Regions from separate parts of the Streptomyces sp. NPDC006265 genome, predicted to be linked through region 2. Evidence: predicted binding sites of a transcription regulator. Region 2 holds the regulator's gene; the other holds the start of a gene.
The links. The regulator HrcA, encoded in region 2, represses chaperone genes, less so after heat shock. The targets are predictions, from matches to a motif close to TTNGCACTCNGNNNNNCNGAGTGCNAA.

Region 1 (4,677 bases), on a different contig from region 2:
CCTTACGTCGTCAGGCGTGAGGTGTGAGCCTCAGTGGGAGTGGGAGTGGCCGTGGCCCCCGGCGGCCGGCTCATCCTCTTCCTTCTTCTCGACGACCAGGGTCTCGGTCGTGAGGAGGAGGGAGGCGATGGAGGCGGCGTTCTCCAGGGCGGAGCGGGTGACCTTCACCGGGTCGATGACGCCGGCCTTGACCAGGTCGCCGTACTCACCGGTCGCGGCGTTGAAGCCCTGGCCCTTGTCGAGCTCGGCGACCTTGGAGGTGATGACGTAACCCTCCAGGCCGGCGTTCTCGGCGATCCAGCGCAGCGGCTCGACGGCGGCCTTGCGGACGACCGCGACACCCGTGGCCTCGTCGCCGGTCTTGCCGAGGTTGCCCTCGAGGACCTTGACGGCGTGGACCAGCGCGGAGCCACCACCGGAGACGATGCCCTCCTCGACCGCGGCGCGGGTCGCGGAGATGGCGTCCTCCAGACGGTGCTTGCGCTCCTTGAGCTCGACCTCGGTGGCGGCACCGACGCGGATGACGCACACGCCGCCGGCCAGCTTCGCGAGGCGCTCCTGGAGCTTCTCGCGGTCCCAGTCGGAGTCGGTGGTCTCGATCTCGGCCTTGATCTGGGCGACGCGGCCCTGCACGTCGTCCTTGTTGCCGGCGCCGTCGACGACCGTGGTGTCGTCCTTGGTGACGGTGACGCGGCGGGCGGAGCCGAGGACGTCCAGACCGACCTGGTCGAGCTTGAGGCCGACCTCCTCGGAGACGACCGTGGCGCCGGTGAGGACGGCCAGGTCCTGCAGCATCGCCTTGCGGCGGTCGCCGAAGCCGGGGGCCTTCACGGCGACGGCGTTGAACGTGCCACGGATCTTGTTCACCACGAGGGTCGACAGGGCCTCGCCCTCGACGTCCTCGGCGATGATCAGCAGCGGCTTGGAGGCGTTGGACTGGATGACCTTCTCCAGCAGCGGCAGCAGATCCGCGATGGCGGAGATCTTGCCCTGCGTGATGAGGATGTACGGGTCGTCCAGGACGGCTTCCATGCGCTCCTGGTCCGTCACGAAGTACGGCGACAGGTAGCCCTTGTCGAAGGCCATGCCCTCGGTGAAGTCCAGCTCCAGACCGAAGGTGTTGGACTCCTCGACGGTGATGACACCGTCCTTGCCGACCTTGTCCATGGCCTCGGCGATGAGCTCGCCGACCTGGCTGTCCTGGGCGGACAGACCGGCGACGGCGGCGATGTCGGACTTCTCGTCGATCGGCCGGGCGGTCGCGAGGAGCTCCTCGGCGCCCGCGGCGACGGCCGCGTCGATGCCCTTCTTCAGGGCGGCCGGGGAGGCACCGGCGGCGACGTTCTTCAGGCCCTCGCGCACGAGCGCCTGGGCGAGCACGGTGGCGGTGGTCGTACCGTCACCCGCGATGTCGTTGGTCTTGGTCGCCACCTCCTTCACCAGCTGGGCACCGAGGTTCTCGTACGGGTCCTCGACCTCGACCTCACGGGCGATGGTCACACCGTCGTTGGTGATGGTGGGAGCGCCGAACTTCTTGTCGATGACGACATTGCGGCCCTTGGGGCCGATCGTCACCTTGACCGTGTCGGCAAGCTTGTTGACGCCGCGCTCGAGGGCGCGACGGGCGTCCTCGTCGAACTTCAGGATCTTCGCCATAGGAGCGTGAGCCCTCTTCCGGAATCTGGGGTAACGGCAACTGCGCCCCGGGCGCCCGGCTCTTGTCGATCGCGGGGGCCAGGGGCGCAGTTCAAAGCAATGTGCTTGGGGTGAATTACTTCTCGACGATCGCGAGCACGTCGCGGGCCGAGAGGACGAGGTACTCCTCGCCGTTGTACTTCACCTCGGTGCCGCCGTACTTGCTGTAGAGCACGACGTCGCCGACGGAGACGTCGAGCGGAAGACGGTTGCCGTCCTCGAAGCGGCCCGGGCCCACGGCAAGGACGACGCCCTCCTGGGGCTTCTCCTTGGCGGTGTCCGGGATGACCAGGCCAGAGGCGGTGGTCTGCTCGGCGTCGAGCGGCTGGACCACAATGCGGTCCTCGAGCGGCTTGATGGCAACCTTGGAGCTGGTGGTCGTCACGATCCGACCTCCCCCTTCGGAGATCTCACGGGGTTAACTGTCTGAGGTGGCGACCAGGTGGATCCGTCGTCGCGGGTGCCGGACCTGCCCGTCGCTGTGTTGGCACTCTCCTAGGAGGAGTGCCAGAGCCGAGACTATGACCGCGATTAGCACTCGGTCAAGCGGACTGCTAATTGCCGGCGGCGCGTCGGCCGGGTGCTCTCTCCAGGTGGTGCGTCCGGTGGTCCTCCAAATGGTCCTCCAGATGGTCCTCCAGCCGCCCCACCCGAAGCCCCTTCCGCTCGATCTCGCGCAGCAGCCGCACGGTCCGTTCCGTCAGGCTCGGGGACATCGTCTCGCCCGCCGGCACCGAGACGATGTCGCCGGCGCGCAGGGCGGGCTCGCCCCGGGTGTAGGTCAGTTCGCCGTCGGCGGTCAGCAACGCGCGCCACAGGACGACCGCCGTGATGCCGCAGTCGGCCGCTGCGCGCAGGGTCGTCCGGTCGTAGGTGCCGTAGGGCGGGCGGAAGAGGCGGGGGCTGATGCCGAAGCGGGAGCGGAGCTTGCGCTGCTGGCCGCAGATCTCGGCGCGCTGCCCGGCGTAGGGCAGGCCGCGCAGGGCGGGGTGGTCGAGGGTGTGGTTCTGGACGGACGCGCCGACCGCGCGCAGCCGGGCGAAGTGGCCGTAGCCGGGGCCCACGACGCTGTCCGTGAGGAACATGCTGACGGGCAGGCGCCGTTCGCGGACGAGGCCGACGAAACGGGGGTCGCGTTCGGCGCCGTCGTCGTAGGTGAGGAAGACGACGGGTTCGCGGGTGGGGACGTGGTCCACGACGGGCGGCAGCCGGCGGGTGTCGCTCACCGCGGGGGGCGGGTCCTGCGCCCGGCCGTCGGCGGCTCCCGGCCGTTCCCCCGCGGTCCCGGCGCAGCCGGCCAGCAGGACCGTGCACAGCAGGGCGGCGGCCGGCCGCCTCACAGGTAGTCCTCCAGCCGCCCGACCGCGTACCCCTGGGCCGTCACCTTGTTCAGGAAGCGGCGGATCATGTCGGCCATCGTGCCCTTCCACTGGTCGCGGCCCCGGAAGTGCGTGAGGACGATGTCGCCCCGGCGCAGCTTGCGGTCCCCCTCGCGGTACTCCCAGTGGTCGGCGAAGACCTCCTCGTTCCACAGGGGCGCGTAGGTGATGCCGCAGGTCCTGGCGGCGCGCAGGGTCGCCCGGTCGTAGCTGCCGTAGGGCGGGCGGAAGAGGGTGGGGCGCTTGCCGAACTGTCTCTCCATGTAGCGCTGCATGCCGCAGATCTCGCGCTTCTGCGCCCGGTAGGACATGCCCCGCAGATTGGGGTGGTGGAGGGTGTGGTTGTTCAGGACCACGCCCCTGGACTGCATCGTCCGGAAGTAGCGGGTGTCGTCCTTGACCAGGTAGCCGCTGAGGAAGGCGGAGTACGGGACGTCCAGGTCGCTCATCATCCGCAGGAACGCGGGGTCCTTCTCGGCGCCGTCGTCGATGGTGAGGAAGACGACCTTGTCCCGGGTGGGGACCCGGGTGAAGACGGGCGGCAGGTTCAGCTCCCGGTGGCCCTCCACCTCGAAGCCCTTGCGGGTCCTGATCCTGGGCTTCTCCGCGGGGGCCGGCGGGGCGGCCCGCGGGACCTTGCGCAGGCCCCAGCGGTGTGCGGCGGCGACCCGGGCGGCGTGCGCGGCGCGCAGCTTGGTGGCGTAGGAGTCGAGCGCGCGGGCCGGGGGCGCGTCGAGGGGTTGCTGGCCACCGGCCGGGGTGATCTGGCCACTGCCGCCGTCCTGCGCGCAGCCGGAGGCGATGGCGGCGAGGACGAGCACGGCGACGCCGGTCCGCACGCCTGCGGACCTCCGCCCCGATGCCCGGCTTTTGTCATGTTGTACGACTGCTCGCATGGTGCCGGATCCTCGCAGCCGCCTCCCGCAGATCCCGGCCCGACACCGCGGCCGGCGCCCCTCCTTCCACCGACTGGCCCACATGCCACCCGTCCGCCGCCGTGGCCGACAATGATCCGGTGAACGACCTCGCTCCCCTCCTCACCCCCGAAGGCCGCGCCCTCCTCGACGAGGTGCGGGACACCGACCCGGCGCAGGAGCTGGTCCAGGGTGTTGCGGGGATCAGTAGAACCGGCCGTGCGGGCAGGGGCTCCGTCGTTCACGCGGGGATCAGTTCGGCTTGGTGTCGATGACTCCGACGCGTTCCGCGGGCGTCTTGCCGCGCAGGGCCTTGCGCAGCGCCGTGACGACGTCCTGCGGGAGGACGTCCCGCTTGCCGCTGGCGCCTTCGATCTGCACGCCCTCGAAGGTCTTGCCGTACGCCTCCTGGAGCGCCTTGAGGTTGTACGTGTCCACGAGCTTGCCGTCGACGGCCTTGAAACTAAGGATCTTCGGCAGCGACAGCGCGCCGAAGGGGATGCTGTGCGCAGCGTCGGTCTGCACGAAGGCCTTGGCCGACATCGCGGGCTGCGCGAAGTCCTTCAGGACCCGGTCGACCTCGGCGTTCGAGACCGTCGGCTGCCGGGTGGTGGTCGGGAGGTTCACCGTGCCGGCCGCGCCGGTCTCCACCTGGGTGCGGTAGGCCTCCTCCACCACCGTCGTCGACT
Region 2 (9,844 bases):
GCACCGCGTCGGGGCCCGCCTGCGGCTCGCCGGACTCCTCGACCAGGTCGCCGCAGAACACCACCTCCGGATCGCCCGGCACCAGCACCGCCAGGTCGTGCGCGGTGTGCCCCGGGCCGACGTTCGCCAGCAGCACCTGCCGTCCGCCGCCCAGGTCGAGGGTCCACTCGCCGGAGACCAGGTGGCCGGGCGGGGTCAGCCGCTCCGCCGCCTCCTGGGCCGTGGGCGCCGCCAGGCCGTGGCGCACCCCGTCCTCCCGCAGTTCCTCGCGGTCCCGCAGCCGTGTCAGCAGCGCGTCCACGCCCACCGCGCCGAACACCTCGGTGTCCGGGAGCGCCGCGGCGCCGAAGACATGGTCGAAGTGCGGGTGGGTCAGCGCGAGATGTGTCACACGGTGACCGGTGAGTGCCCGCGCCTGCGCGCCCAGTTTCGCGCCCTCGGCGAGGCTCGACCCCGCGTCGATCATGAGGACCGCCCCCTCCCCGGCGACCAGCCCGATCGTGCAGTCCCACACCGGCAGCCGGCACCGTCCCACACCGGCGGCCACGCGCTCCCATCCGAGGTCTTCCCAAGTCACCGTCATACGGCGACGCTAGCGGTGCGCCCCGCTCGGGGCACTGCGCCGCACGACCAGCCTTGCCGGGGGTGTACCCCACCGCCGTACACTGGGCCGGGGAATGCTGGCACTCGCACGCGCAGAGTGCCAGGCTCGACAGGCAGGACCACGGGCGGACTACTTCTGGAGGTGTGCGCGATGCTCAGTGAACGCAGGCTTCAGGTGCTGCGCGCCATCGTCCAGGACTACGTCGGCACCGAGGAGCCGGTGGGCTCCAAGGCCCTCACCGAGCGGCACAGCCTCGGCGTCTCGCCGGCCACCGTCCGCAACGACATGGCGGCCCTGGAGGACGAGGGGTACATCGCCCAGCCGCACACCAGTGCCGGGCGCATCCCCACCGACAAGGGCTACCGGCTGTTCGTCGACAAGCTCGCCGGCGTCAAGCCGATGACCGCGCCCGAGCGGCGCGCGATCCAGAACTTCCTCGAGGGCGCCGTCGATCTCGACGACGTCGTGGCGCGTACGGTACGGCTGCTCGCACAGCTCACGCGCCAGGTCGCCGTCGTGCAGTACCCGTCGCTGACCCGGTCCACCGTGCGGCATGTGGAGCTGCTCTCCCTGGCGCCCGCGCGCGTGATGCTGGTGCTGATCACGGACACCGGGCGGGTCGAGCAGCGGGTGGTCGACTGCCCGGCGCCCTTCGGGGACGCCTCGCTCGCGGATCTGCGCGCCCGGCTCAACAGCCGCGTGGCGAACCGCCGTTTCGCGGATGTGCCGAGTCTGGTGGAGGATCTCCCGGAGGCGTTCGAGCACGAGGACCGGGGTACGGTCTCTACGGTGCTCTCCACACTCCTGGAGACGCTCGTCGAGGAGAACGAGGAGCGGCTGATGATCGGCGGCACCGCCAATCTGACCCGCTTCGGGCATGACTTCCCTCTCACGATCCGGCCGGTGCTGGAGGCGCTGGAGGAGCAGGTCGTGCTCCTCAAGCTGCTCGGCGAGGCGCAGGATCCGGGCGTGACCGTACGGATCGGTCACGAGAACGCCCACGAAGGACTCAACTCCACGTCCGTCGTGTCGGTCGGCTACGGTTCGGGCGGCGAGGCAGTCGCCAAGCTCGGCGTGGTCGGACCGACCCGCATGGACTACCCGGGAACGATGGGAGCGGTACGCGCAGTGGCACGGTACGTCGGACAGATCCTGGCGGAGTCGTAGTGGCCACGGACTACTACGCCGTACTCGGCGTGCGCCGCGACGCGTCGCAGGAAGAGATCAAGAAGGCCTTCCGGCGGCTCGCCCGCGAGCTGCACCCGGACGTCAACCCCGATCCGAAGACCCAGGAGCGGTTCAAGGAGATCAACGCCGCTTACGAGGTGCTGTCGGACCCGCAGAAGAAGCAGGTCTACGACCTCGGCGGCGACCCGCTCTCGCAGGCCGGTGGCGGCGGCGCGGGCGGCTTCGGAGCCGGTGGCTTCGGGAACTTCTCGGACATCATGGACGCGTTCTTCGGCACGGCGTCGCAGCGCGGACCGCGCTCGCGCACCCGCCGCGGCCAGGACGCGATGATCCGCATCGAGATCGAGCTCGACGAGGCCGCCTTCGGCACGACGAAGGACATCCAGGTCGACACGGCCGTCGTCTGCAACACCTGCAACGGCGAGGGCGCGGCCCCGGGCACCTCCGCCCAGACGTGTGACATGTGCCGCGGCCGCGGTGAGGTCTCGCAGGTCACCCGGTCCTTCCTGGGCCAGGTCATGACGTCCCGCCCCTGCCCGCAGTGCCAGGGCTTCGGCACGGTCGTGCCGACCCCGTGCCCGGAGTGCGCGGGCGACGGCCGCGTCCGGTCCCGCCGTACGCTCACGGTCAAGATCCCGGCCGGTGTCGACAACGGCACGCGGATCCAGCTCGCCGGCGAGGGCGAGGTCGGTCCCGGCGGCGGTCCGGCCGGTGACCTCTACGTCGAGATCCACGAGCTGCCGCACAGCACGTTCCAGCGGCGCGGCGACGACCTGCACTGCACGGTGACGATCCCCATGACCGCGGCGTCCCTCGGCACGAAGGTGCCGCTGGAGACGCTCGACGGCATGGAGGAGGTCGACATCCGCCCGGGCACCCAGTCCGGCCAGTCCATCCCGCTGCACGGCCGGGGCGTCACGCATCTGCGCGGCGGCGGACGCGGCGACCTCATCGTCCACGTCGAGGTGCAGACCCCGACCAAGCTCGACCCCGAGCAGGAGCGCCTGATCCGCGAGCTCTCCAAACTCCGCGGCGAGGAACGCCCCACGGGGCAGTTCCAGCCGGGGCAGCAGGGGTTGTTCTCGCGGTTGAAGGATGCCTTCAACGGGCGCTGACGCGGGTGGTCCGGCTGCTGCCGGGGGTTGCGGGGGCCGTCCCGGGCAGGCATGGTCAGCCGGGGCGGCAGGGGCTGTTCTCGTGGTTGGAGGATGCCTTCAACGGGCGCTGAGACCGAGCGTGCTTCTGGTCTATGCCAGTCGGCAGGCCGGTTTCGGGGTTGTTCGGAGGACGTGACAACATGCGGTCATGTCCTCCGCACTGACCGATCTCTTCCCCCTCCCGATCGTGCAGGCCCCCATGGCGGGCGGCGTCTCCGTACCGCAGCTCGCCGCGGCCGTGTGCGAGGCGGGCGGGCTCGGGTTCCTCGCCGCCGGGTACAAGACCGCCGACGGGATGTACCAGGAGATCAAGCAGATCCGGAGCCTCACCGGCAGGCCCTTCGGCGTCAACGTCTTCATGCCGCAGCCGGAGTATGCCGACCCGGCCGCCGTCGACGTCTACGCCCACCAGCTGGCCGGCGAGGCCACCTGGTACGAGGCCGAGCTCGGCGATCCGGACAGCGGACGCGACGACGGCTTCGAGGCCAAGCTCGTGGTGCTGCGCGACAACCCCGTGCCGGTCGTGTCGTTCCACTTCGGCGTCCCGAGCCGCGAGGCCGTCGACACCCTGCACCGCGTCGGCACCTTCGTCCTGGCCGCCGCGACCACCCCCGACGAGGCCCGGGCCGTCGAGCGGGCGGGTGCGGACGCGGTCATCGCCCAGGGCGTCGAGGCCGGCGGCCACCAGGGCACCCACCGGGACATCCCCGAGACGGACGGGTCCGGCATCGGGCTGCTGTCGCTGATCGCCCAGGCCCGTGAGGCCGTGAGCATCCCGATCGTCGCCGCCGGCGGCATCATGCGCGGTGGCCAGATCGCCGGGGTCCTCGCGGCGGGCGCGAGCGCGGCCCAGCTGGGCACCGCCTTCCTCGCCACGCACGAGTCGGGCGCGAACGCACTGCACAAGCAGGCGCTGACCAACCCGCTGTTCGTCCGCACGGAGTTGACCCGGGCGTTCTCCGGGCGACCCGCGCGCGGTCTCGTCAACCGGTTCCTGCGCGAGCACGGCCCGTACGCGCCCGCCGCCTACCCCGAGATCCACCACCTCACCTCGCCGCTGCGCAAGGCCGCCGCCAAGGCCGGTGACGCGCAGGGCATGGCGCTGTGGGCCGGACAGGGGCACCGGATGGCGCGGGAGCTGCCCGCCGGGCAGCTTGTCGAGGTCCTGGCCGGTGAACTGGCCGCCGCCCGGGCCTCGTTGACGGGCGGGGGCGCGCTGTGACCGCGCCGGTGTTCGTGGTCGAGCACTTCGACGCGGGCGGCGGCGGCCGGTACGTCCTGGACGGGCCGGAGGGGCGGCACGCCGTCTCCGTGAAGCGGCTGCGCGCCGGTGAGGACGTCGTCCTCACGGACGGGGCGGGCCGCTGGGCGGACTGCGTCGTGCTCGACACGGAGGGCAAGGACCGGCTGATCCTCCAGCTGGACTCGGTGTCCGAGGAGCCCGCGGAACAGCCCCGGGTCACCGTCGTCCAAGCGCTGCCCAAGGGCGACCGGGGCGAGCTCGCCGTCGAGACGATGACCGAGGTCGGCGTCGACGCGATCGTGCCGTGGGCGGCGGCGCGCTGCATCACCCAGTGGAAGGGCGACCGCGGGGTCAAGGCGCTCGGCAAGTGGCGGGCCACCGCCCGGGAGGCCGGCAAGCAGTCCCGCCGGGTGCGCTTCCCGGAGGTCGCGGAGGCGGCGACGACCAAGCAGGTCGCCGCCCTGCTGGCCGGGGCGGACTTCGCCGCCGTGCTGCACGAGAGCGGGGACGAACCGCTGGCGACGGCCGAACTGCCGTCCACCGGTGACATCGTGCTGGTCGTGGGGCCCGAGGGGGGCGTCGCGCCGGAGGAGCTGGCGCTGTTCGAGGAGGCGGGGGCGCAGGCGTACCACCTCGGGCGCAGTGTGCTGCGCACATCGACCGCCGGGACGGCCGCCGCTGCCGTGCTCCTGGCACGCACCGGACGCTGGTCCTGACCCCCTTGGAGGCACTGTGGAACTCGCCCAGGTTCGTCTGCTCGTGACCGACTTCTCCGCCTGCTACCGCTTCTACGGCGAGGTCCTCGGCCTCAAACCGCAGTCGGGGGCGGCGGACGGGCCCTACGAGAAGTTCAGTCCCGCGGTGGGCTCCGCCGGGATCGCGTTGCAGGACCGGTCGATGATGGCCGAGGTGCTGGACGACCTGGGCGACGCGGCGGCCGGCCACCGCTCCCTCGTGGTGCTGCGGGTGGACGGGCTGGACGCGTACTGCGAGGAGATCACGATGCGCGGCGCGACGGTGCTGCACGGCCCCGTACCCATGACGGACCGCATGCGGGTGGCGCATCTCAAAGACCCCGAGGGCAACTTGGTGGAGCTCCAGGAGTGGCTGCTGCTGCGCGGCTGACGCCTTTGCGCCCTACCGCGCGGCCCCCGTCGGTGGCAGGCTCCCTCCATGGGGGCTTCGACGAGGAATCGACTGGGGCCGCGCGGGCGGCGCGTGGCGGTCGCGGCGGCGTTCGCCGTGCTGGCTGTGGGCGGCGCCGTCGCCTGCGAGCCGGGCAGCATCAGCTCCGCGTCCGTCGCGTACACCACCGACGAGACCGTGACCAAAGAGCTCAACCGGCAGAAGGCGGGCGTGCGTTGGCTCACGTGCACCGCCTCCTACGGGGAGAACGGCGGGAAGTCGTCGCCGTCGGCGCGTGAGCGGACCGTCGCGACCGTCGACTGCGAGGGCGAGACGAACGACGGCAAGGACATCACCGTCGACGGCAAGGTCACCCACGCGGTGGACGGTGCCTGTGTGCGCGGCGACATCACCGCCAAGGTGGGCGGCAAGGTGTGGTTCGAGGTCGACGGGCTCGGCGACTGCGACTCGACCAGCCCGCCGCCCGTCGGCGGGCCGCCGAACGGACAGCCCGGGCCGACCGTCACCGTGACCGTCACCCAGACCATCTGGTGCGAGCGGTACCCGGACTGCCGCCCCATCGAGGGCAAGTGATCCGAACTCTGTCCGCGCGGCGTGGTCCCTGCATAGGGTGATCAGGTGACATCGCCTGCTTACCTCCGGTTCCCCCATGTGCACGGCGACCTGGTCGCCTTCACCGCCGAGGACGACCTGTGGCTCGCCCCGCTCGACGGCGGCCGGGCCTGGCGGGTCAGCGCCGACAACATGCCGGTGACCCAGCCCCGCATCTCGCCCGACGGCACCACCGTCGCCTGGACCTCCACCCGCGACGGCGCCCCCGAGGTGTACATCGCCCCGGTCGACGGCGGTCCCGCCAAGCGGCTGACGTACTGGGGGAGTCTCAAGACACAGGTGCGCGGCTGGACCCCGGACGGCGAGGTGCTGGCGATCAGCACCCAGGGACAGGCGAGCCTGCGCCGCACCTGGGCGCGCGCCGTCCCGCTGGACGGCGGCCCGGCCGCCACCCTGCCGTACGGACCCGTCGGCGACGTCGCCCACGGCCCGCACACGGTGCTGCTGTCCGCGCCGATGGGGCGCGAGGCGGCCTGGTGGAAGCGGTACCGCGGCGGCACGGCGGGCAAGTTGTGGATCGACCGCGAGGACGACGGGGAGTTCGTGCGGCTGCACGCGGACCTCGACGGCAACATCGAGTACCCGCTGTGGGTGAGGGACCGGGTCGGCTTCCTCTCCGATCACGAGGGCACCGGAGCGCTCTACTCCTCCCTCGCCGACGGCTCCGACCTGCGCCGGCACACGCCACTTGGGGGCACCTCCCGCTCGAGCGAAGCCGAGAGTGGGGGAGGCTTCTACGCCCGGCACGCCGCGACCGACGGAACCCGGGTCGTCTACTCCAGCGCCGGTGAACTGTGGGTGCTGGACGACCTGGAGGGGGCCGAGCCGCGGCGGCTGGACGTGCGGCTGGGCGGACAGCGCGTCGACCTGCAGCCGTTCCCGCTGAACGCCTCCCGGTGGTTCGGGTCGGCATCCCCCGACCACACGGCGCGCGGCAGCGCGGTCGCCGTCCGCGGCTCCGTGCACTGGGTCACCCACCGCGCGGGACCGGCCCGCGCACTGGCCGCGACACCCGGGGTGCGGGCCCGTCTGCCGCGCACGTTCCGCGCGGACGGCGAGCAGTGGGTGGTGTGGGTGACGGACGCCGAGGGCGACGACGCCCTGGAGTTCGCCCCCGCCACCGGACTCGCCCCGGGGGCGACGCCCCGCCGGCTCGCCGCCGGGCAGCTCGGCCGGGTGCTGGACCTCGCCATGGCGCCCGACGGCAGCCGAGCCGCCGTGTCCTGCCACGACGGGCGCCTGCTGCTGGTGGAACGGGAGACGGGCGAGGTACGGGAGGTCGACCGCAGCGAGGACGGCGACGTGTCGGGCCTCGTCTTCTCACCCGACTCGTCCTGGCTGGCCTGGTCCCACCCCGGCCCCCGGCCGCTGTGCCAGCTGAAACTCGCCAACACCACCGACCTGTCGGTCACCGAGGCCACCCCGCTGCGCTTCCAGGACTACGCGCCCGCGTTCACCATGGACGGCAAGCACCTCGCGTTCCTGTCGACCCGCTCCTTCGACCCGGTCTACGACGAGCACGTCTTCGACCTGGCTTTCGTGGTGGGCGCCCGGCCGTATCTGATCACCCTCGCGGCCACGACGCCCTCCCCGTTCGGGCCGCAGCGGCACGGCCGGTCCTTCGAGACGCCCGACCGGGAGGAGACCCCCGACAGCGAGGGCACCCCCACCACCCGCATCGACCTCGAAGGCCTCGCCGACCGCATCGTGCCGTTCCCGGTCGAGGCGGCCCGCTACACCAACCTGCGTGCCGCCAAGGACGGCGTCCTGTGGCTGCGCCACCCGGTCGCCGGTGTGCTCGGCGCGTCCCGGGCCACCCCGGACGATCCCGACCCGAAGTCCGAGCTGGAACGCTACGACCTCGCCCAGCAGCGCATCGAGCACCTCGCCGCCGACGCCGACCACTTCGCGGTCAGCGGCGACGGCAAGCGGGTGCTGCTGTGGACCGACGGGCGGCTGAAGGTCGTCCCCAGCGACCGGCGTGCCTCGAGCGACGACGACAGCGACTCCAACATCACCGTCGACCTGGGCCGCGTACGCCAGTTCGTCGACCCGGCGGCCGAGTGGCGCCAGATGTTCGACGAGAACGGCCGCATCATGCGGGACCACTTCTGGCGGCCGGACATGAGCGGCGTCGACTGGGACGGCGTCCTCGACCGCTACCGCCCGGTCGTGGAGCGGCTCGCCACCCACGACGACCTGGTCGACCTGCTGTGGGAGGTCCAGGGCGAGCTCGGCACTTCGCACGCCTACGTCACCCCGCGCGGCGGGCACGGCGGCGGCCCCCGCCAAGGCCTGCTCGGCGCCGACATCTCCCGCCACGAGGACGGCAGTTGGCGGGTCGACCGCATCCTGCCCTCCGAGACCTCCGACCCGGACGCCCGCAGCCCGCTGGCCGCCCCCGGTGTCGCGGTACGCCCCGGCGACGCCGTTGTCGCGATCGCCGGACAGCCCGTCGACCCGGTCGCCGGGCCCGGCCCGCTGCTGATCGGCACGGCGAACAAGCCGGTCGAGCTGACCATCTCCCCGTCCGGCGGCGGCGACCCCCGGCACGCCGTCGTCGTCCCGGTCGCCGACGAGGAACCCCTGCGCTACCACGCCTGGGTCGCCGACCGCCGCGCCTACGTCCACGAGAAGTCCGGCGGCCGCCTCGGCTACCTCCACGTCCCGGACATGCAGGCCCCCGGCTGGGCCCAGATCCACCGCGACCTGCGCGTCGAGGTCGCCCGCGAGGGCCTGGTCGTCGACGTCCGCGAGAACCGCGGCGGCCACACCTCGCAGCTGGTCGTCGAGAAGCTGGCCCGCCGCATCGTCGGCTGGGCCGTCCCGCGCGGCATGCGCCCCTACAGCTACCCGGAGGACGCCCCGCGCGGCCCCGTCGTGGCCGTCGCCAACGAGTTCTCCGGCTCCGACGGCGACATCGTCAACGCGGCCGTCAAGGCCCTCGGCCTCGGCCCGGTCGTCGGCACCCGCACCTGGGGCGGCGTCATCGGCATCGACAGCCGCTACCGCCTGGTCGACGGCACCCTGGTCACCCAGCCCAAGTACGCATTCTGGCTGGAGGGCTACGAGTGGGGCGTGGAGAACCACGGCGTGGACCCGGACGTGGAGATCGTCCAACGCCCCCAGGACTACGCGGCGAACAGGGACACCCAACTGGACGAGGCAATCCGACTGGCGCTGGAGGCACTGGAGGCCAGTCCGGCCAAAACGCCGCCGACCGTGCCCACCTCATAGGGGCGCGGGGCTGTGTCCCTGTGCGGCTCCGCCGCGTGGGCGCGACCAGCCACGAACCACCCGCACCCGACGACGATACGATGCCCACGTCGGACCGCACGGCCCAACCCTCGGAGGAGACATGGCAGGGGAGCCCCAGGAAGACTGCCTGTTCTGCAAGATCGTCGCAGGCACCATCCCGGCGACCATCGTCCGCCAGACGGAGACGACCATCGCGTTCCGCGACATCAACCCCCAGGCCCCCACCCACGTCCTGATCATCCCCAAGGCGCACTACGAGAACGCCGCCGCCCTCGCCGCCGCCGACCCCGCCCTCACCGCGGACGTGGTCCGCGAGGCCCAGGCCGTCGCGGACGAGGACAAGCTCGACAGCCACCGCCTCGTCTTCAACACGGGCAGCGGCGCCGGCCAGACGGTGTGGCACGTGCATGGCCATGTGCTCGGCGGCCGCGGCCTCGAATGGCCCCCGGGGTAGTCCGCCTTGTCCGTACGTGAACTCGTGGTCCTCGGCACCGCCAGCCAGGTCCCGACCCGGCACCGCAACCACAACGGCTACCTGCTGCGCTGGGACGGCGAGGGCATCCTGTTCGACCCCGGCGAGGGCACGCAGCGCCAGATGCTGCGTGCCGGGGTCGCCGCGCACGACCTGAACCGGAT

Region 1: the regulator HrcA is predicted to act here: its motif matches at 2,180-2,206, upstream of groES (co-chaperone GroES).

Annotation. Positions count from the first base shown of each region.
Region 1 covers NZ_JBEXSH010000655.1:159-4,835, reverse strand. Annotated here, with positions in the region: gene groL (chaperonin GroEL) at 31-1,656, opposite strand; gene groES (co-chaperone GroES) at 1,772-2,080, opposite strand; gene ABZ281_RS36630 (polysaccharide deacetylase family protein) at 2,250-3,035, opposite strand; gene ABZ281_RS36625 (polysaccharide deacetylase family protein) at 3,032-3,913, opposite strand; partial or broken gene ABZ281_RS36620 (hypothetical protein) at 3,950-4,173, shown strand; partial or broken gene ABZ281_RS36615 (hypothetical protein) at 4,241-4,677, opposite strand, start outside.
Region 2 covers NZ_JBEXSH010000204.1:238-10,081, reverse strand. Annotated here, with positions in the region: gene ABZ281_RS18410 (MBL fold metallo-hydrolase) at 1-583, opposite strand, end outside; gene hrcA (heat-inducible transcriptional repressor HrcA) at 755-1,771, shown strand; gene dnaJ (molecular chaperone DnaJ) at 1,771-2,907, shown strand; gene ABZ281_RS18395 (nitronate monooxygenase) at 3,098-4,171, shown strand; gene ABZ281_RS18390 (16S rRNA (uracil(1498)-N(3))-methyltransferase) at 4,168-4,908, shown strand; gene ABZ281_RS18385 (VOC family protein) at 4,925-5,317, shown strand; gene ABZ281_RS18380 (hypothetical protein) at 5,366-5,911, shown strand; gene ABZ281_RS18375 (S41 family peptidase) at 6,002-9,187, shown strand; gene ABZ281_RS18370 (HIT domain-containing protein) at 9,309-9,662, shown strand; partial or broken gene ABZ281_RS18365 (MBL fold metallo-hydrolase) at 9,669-9,844, shown strand, end outside.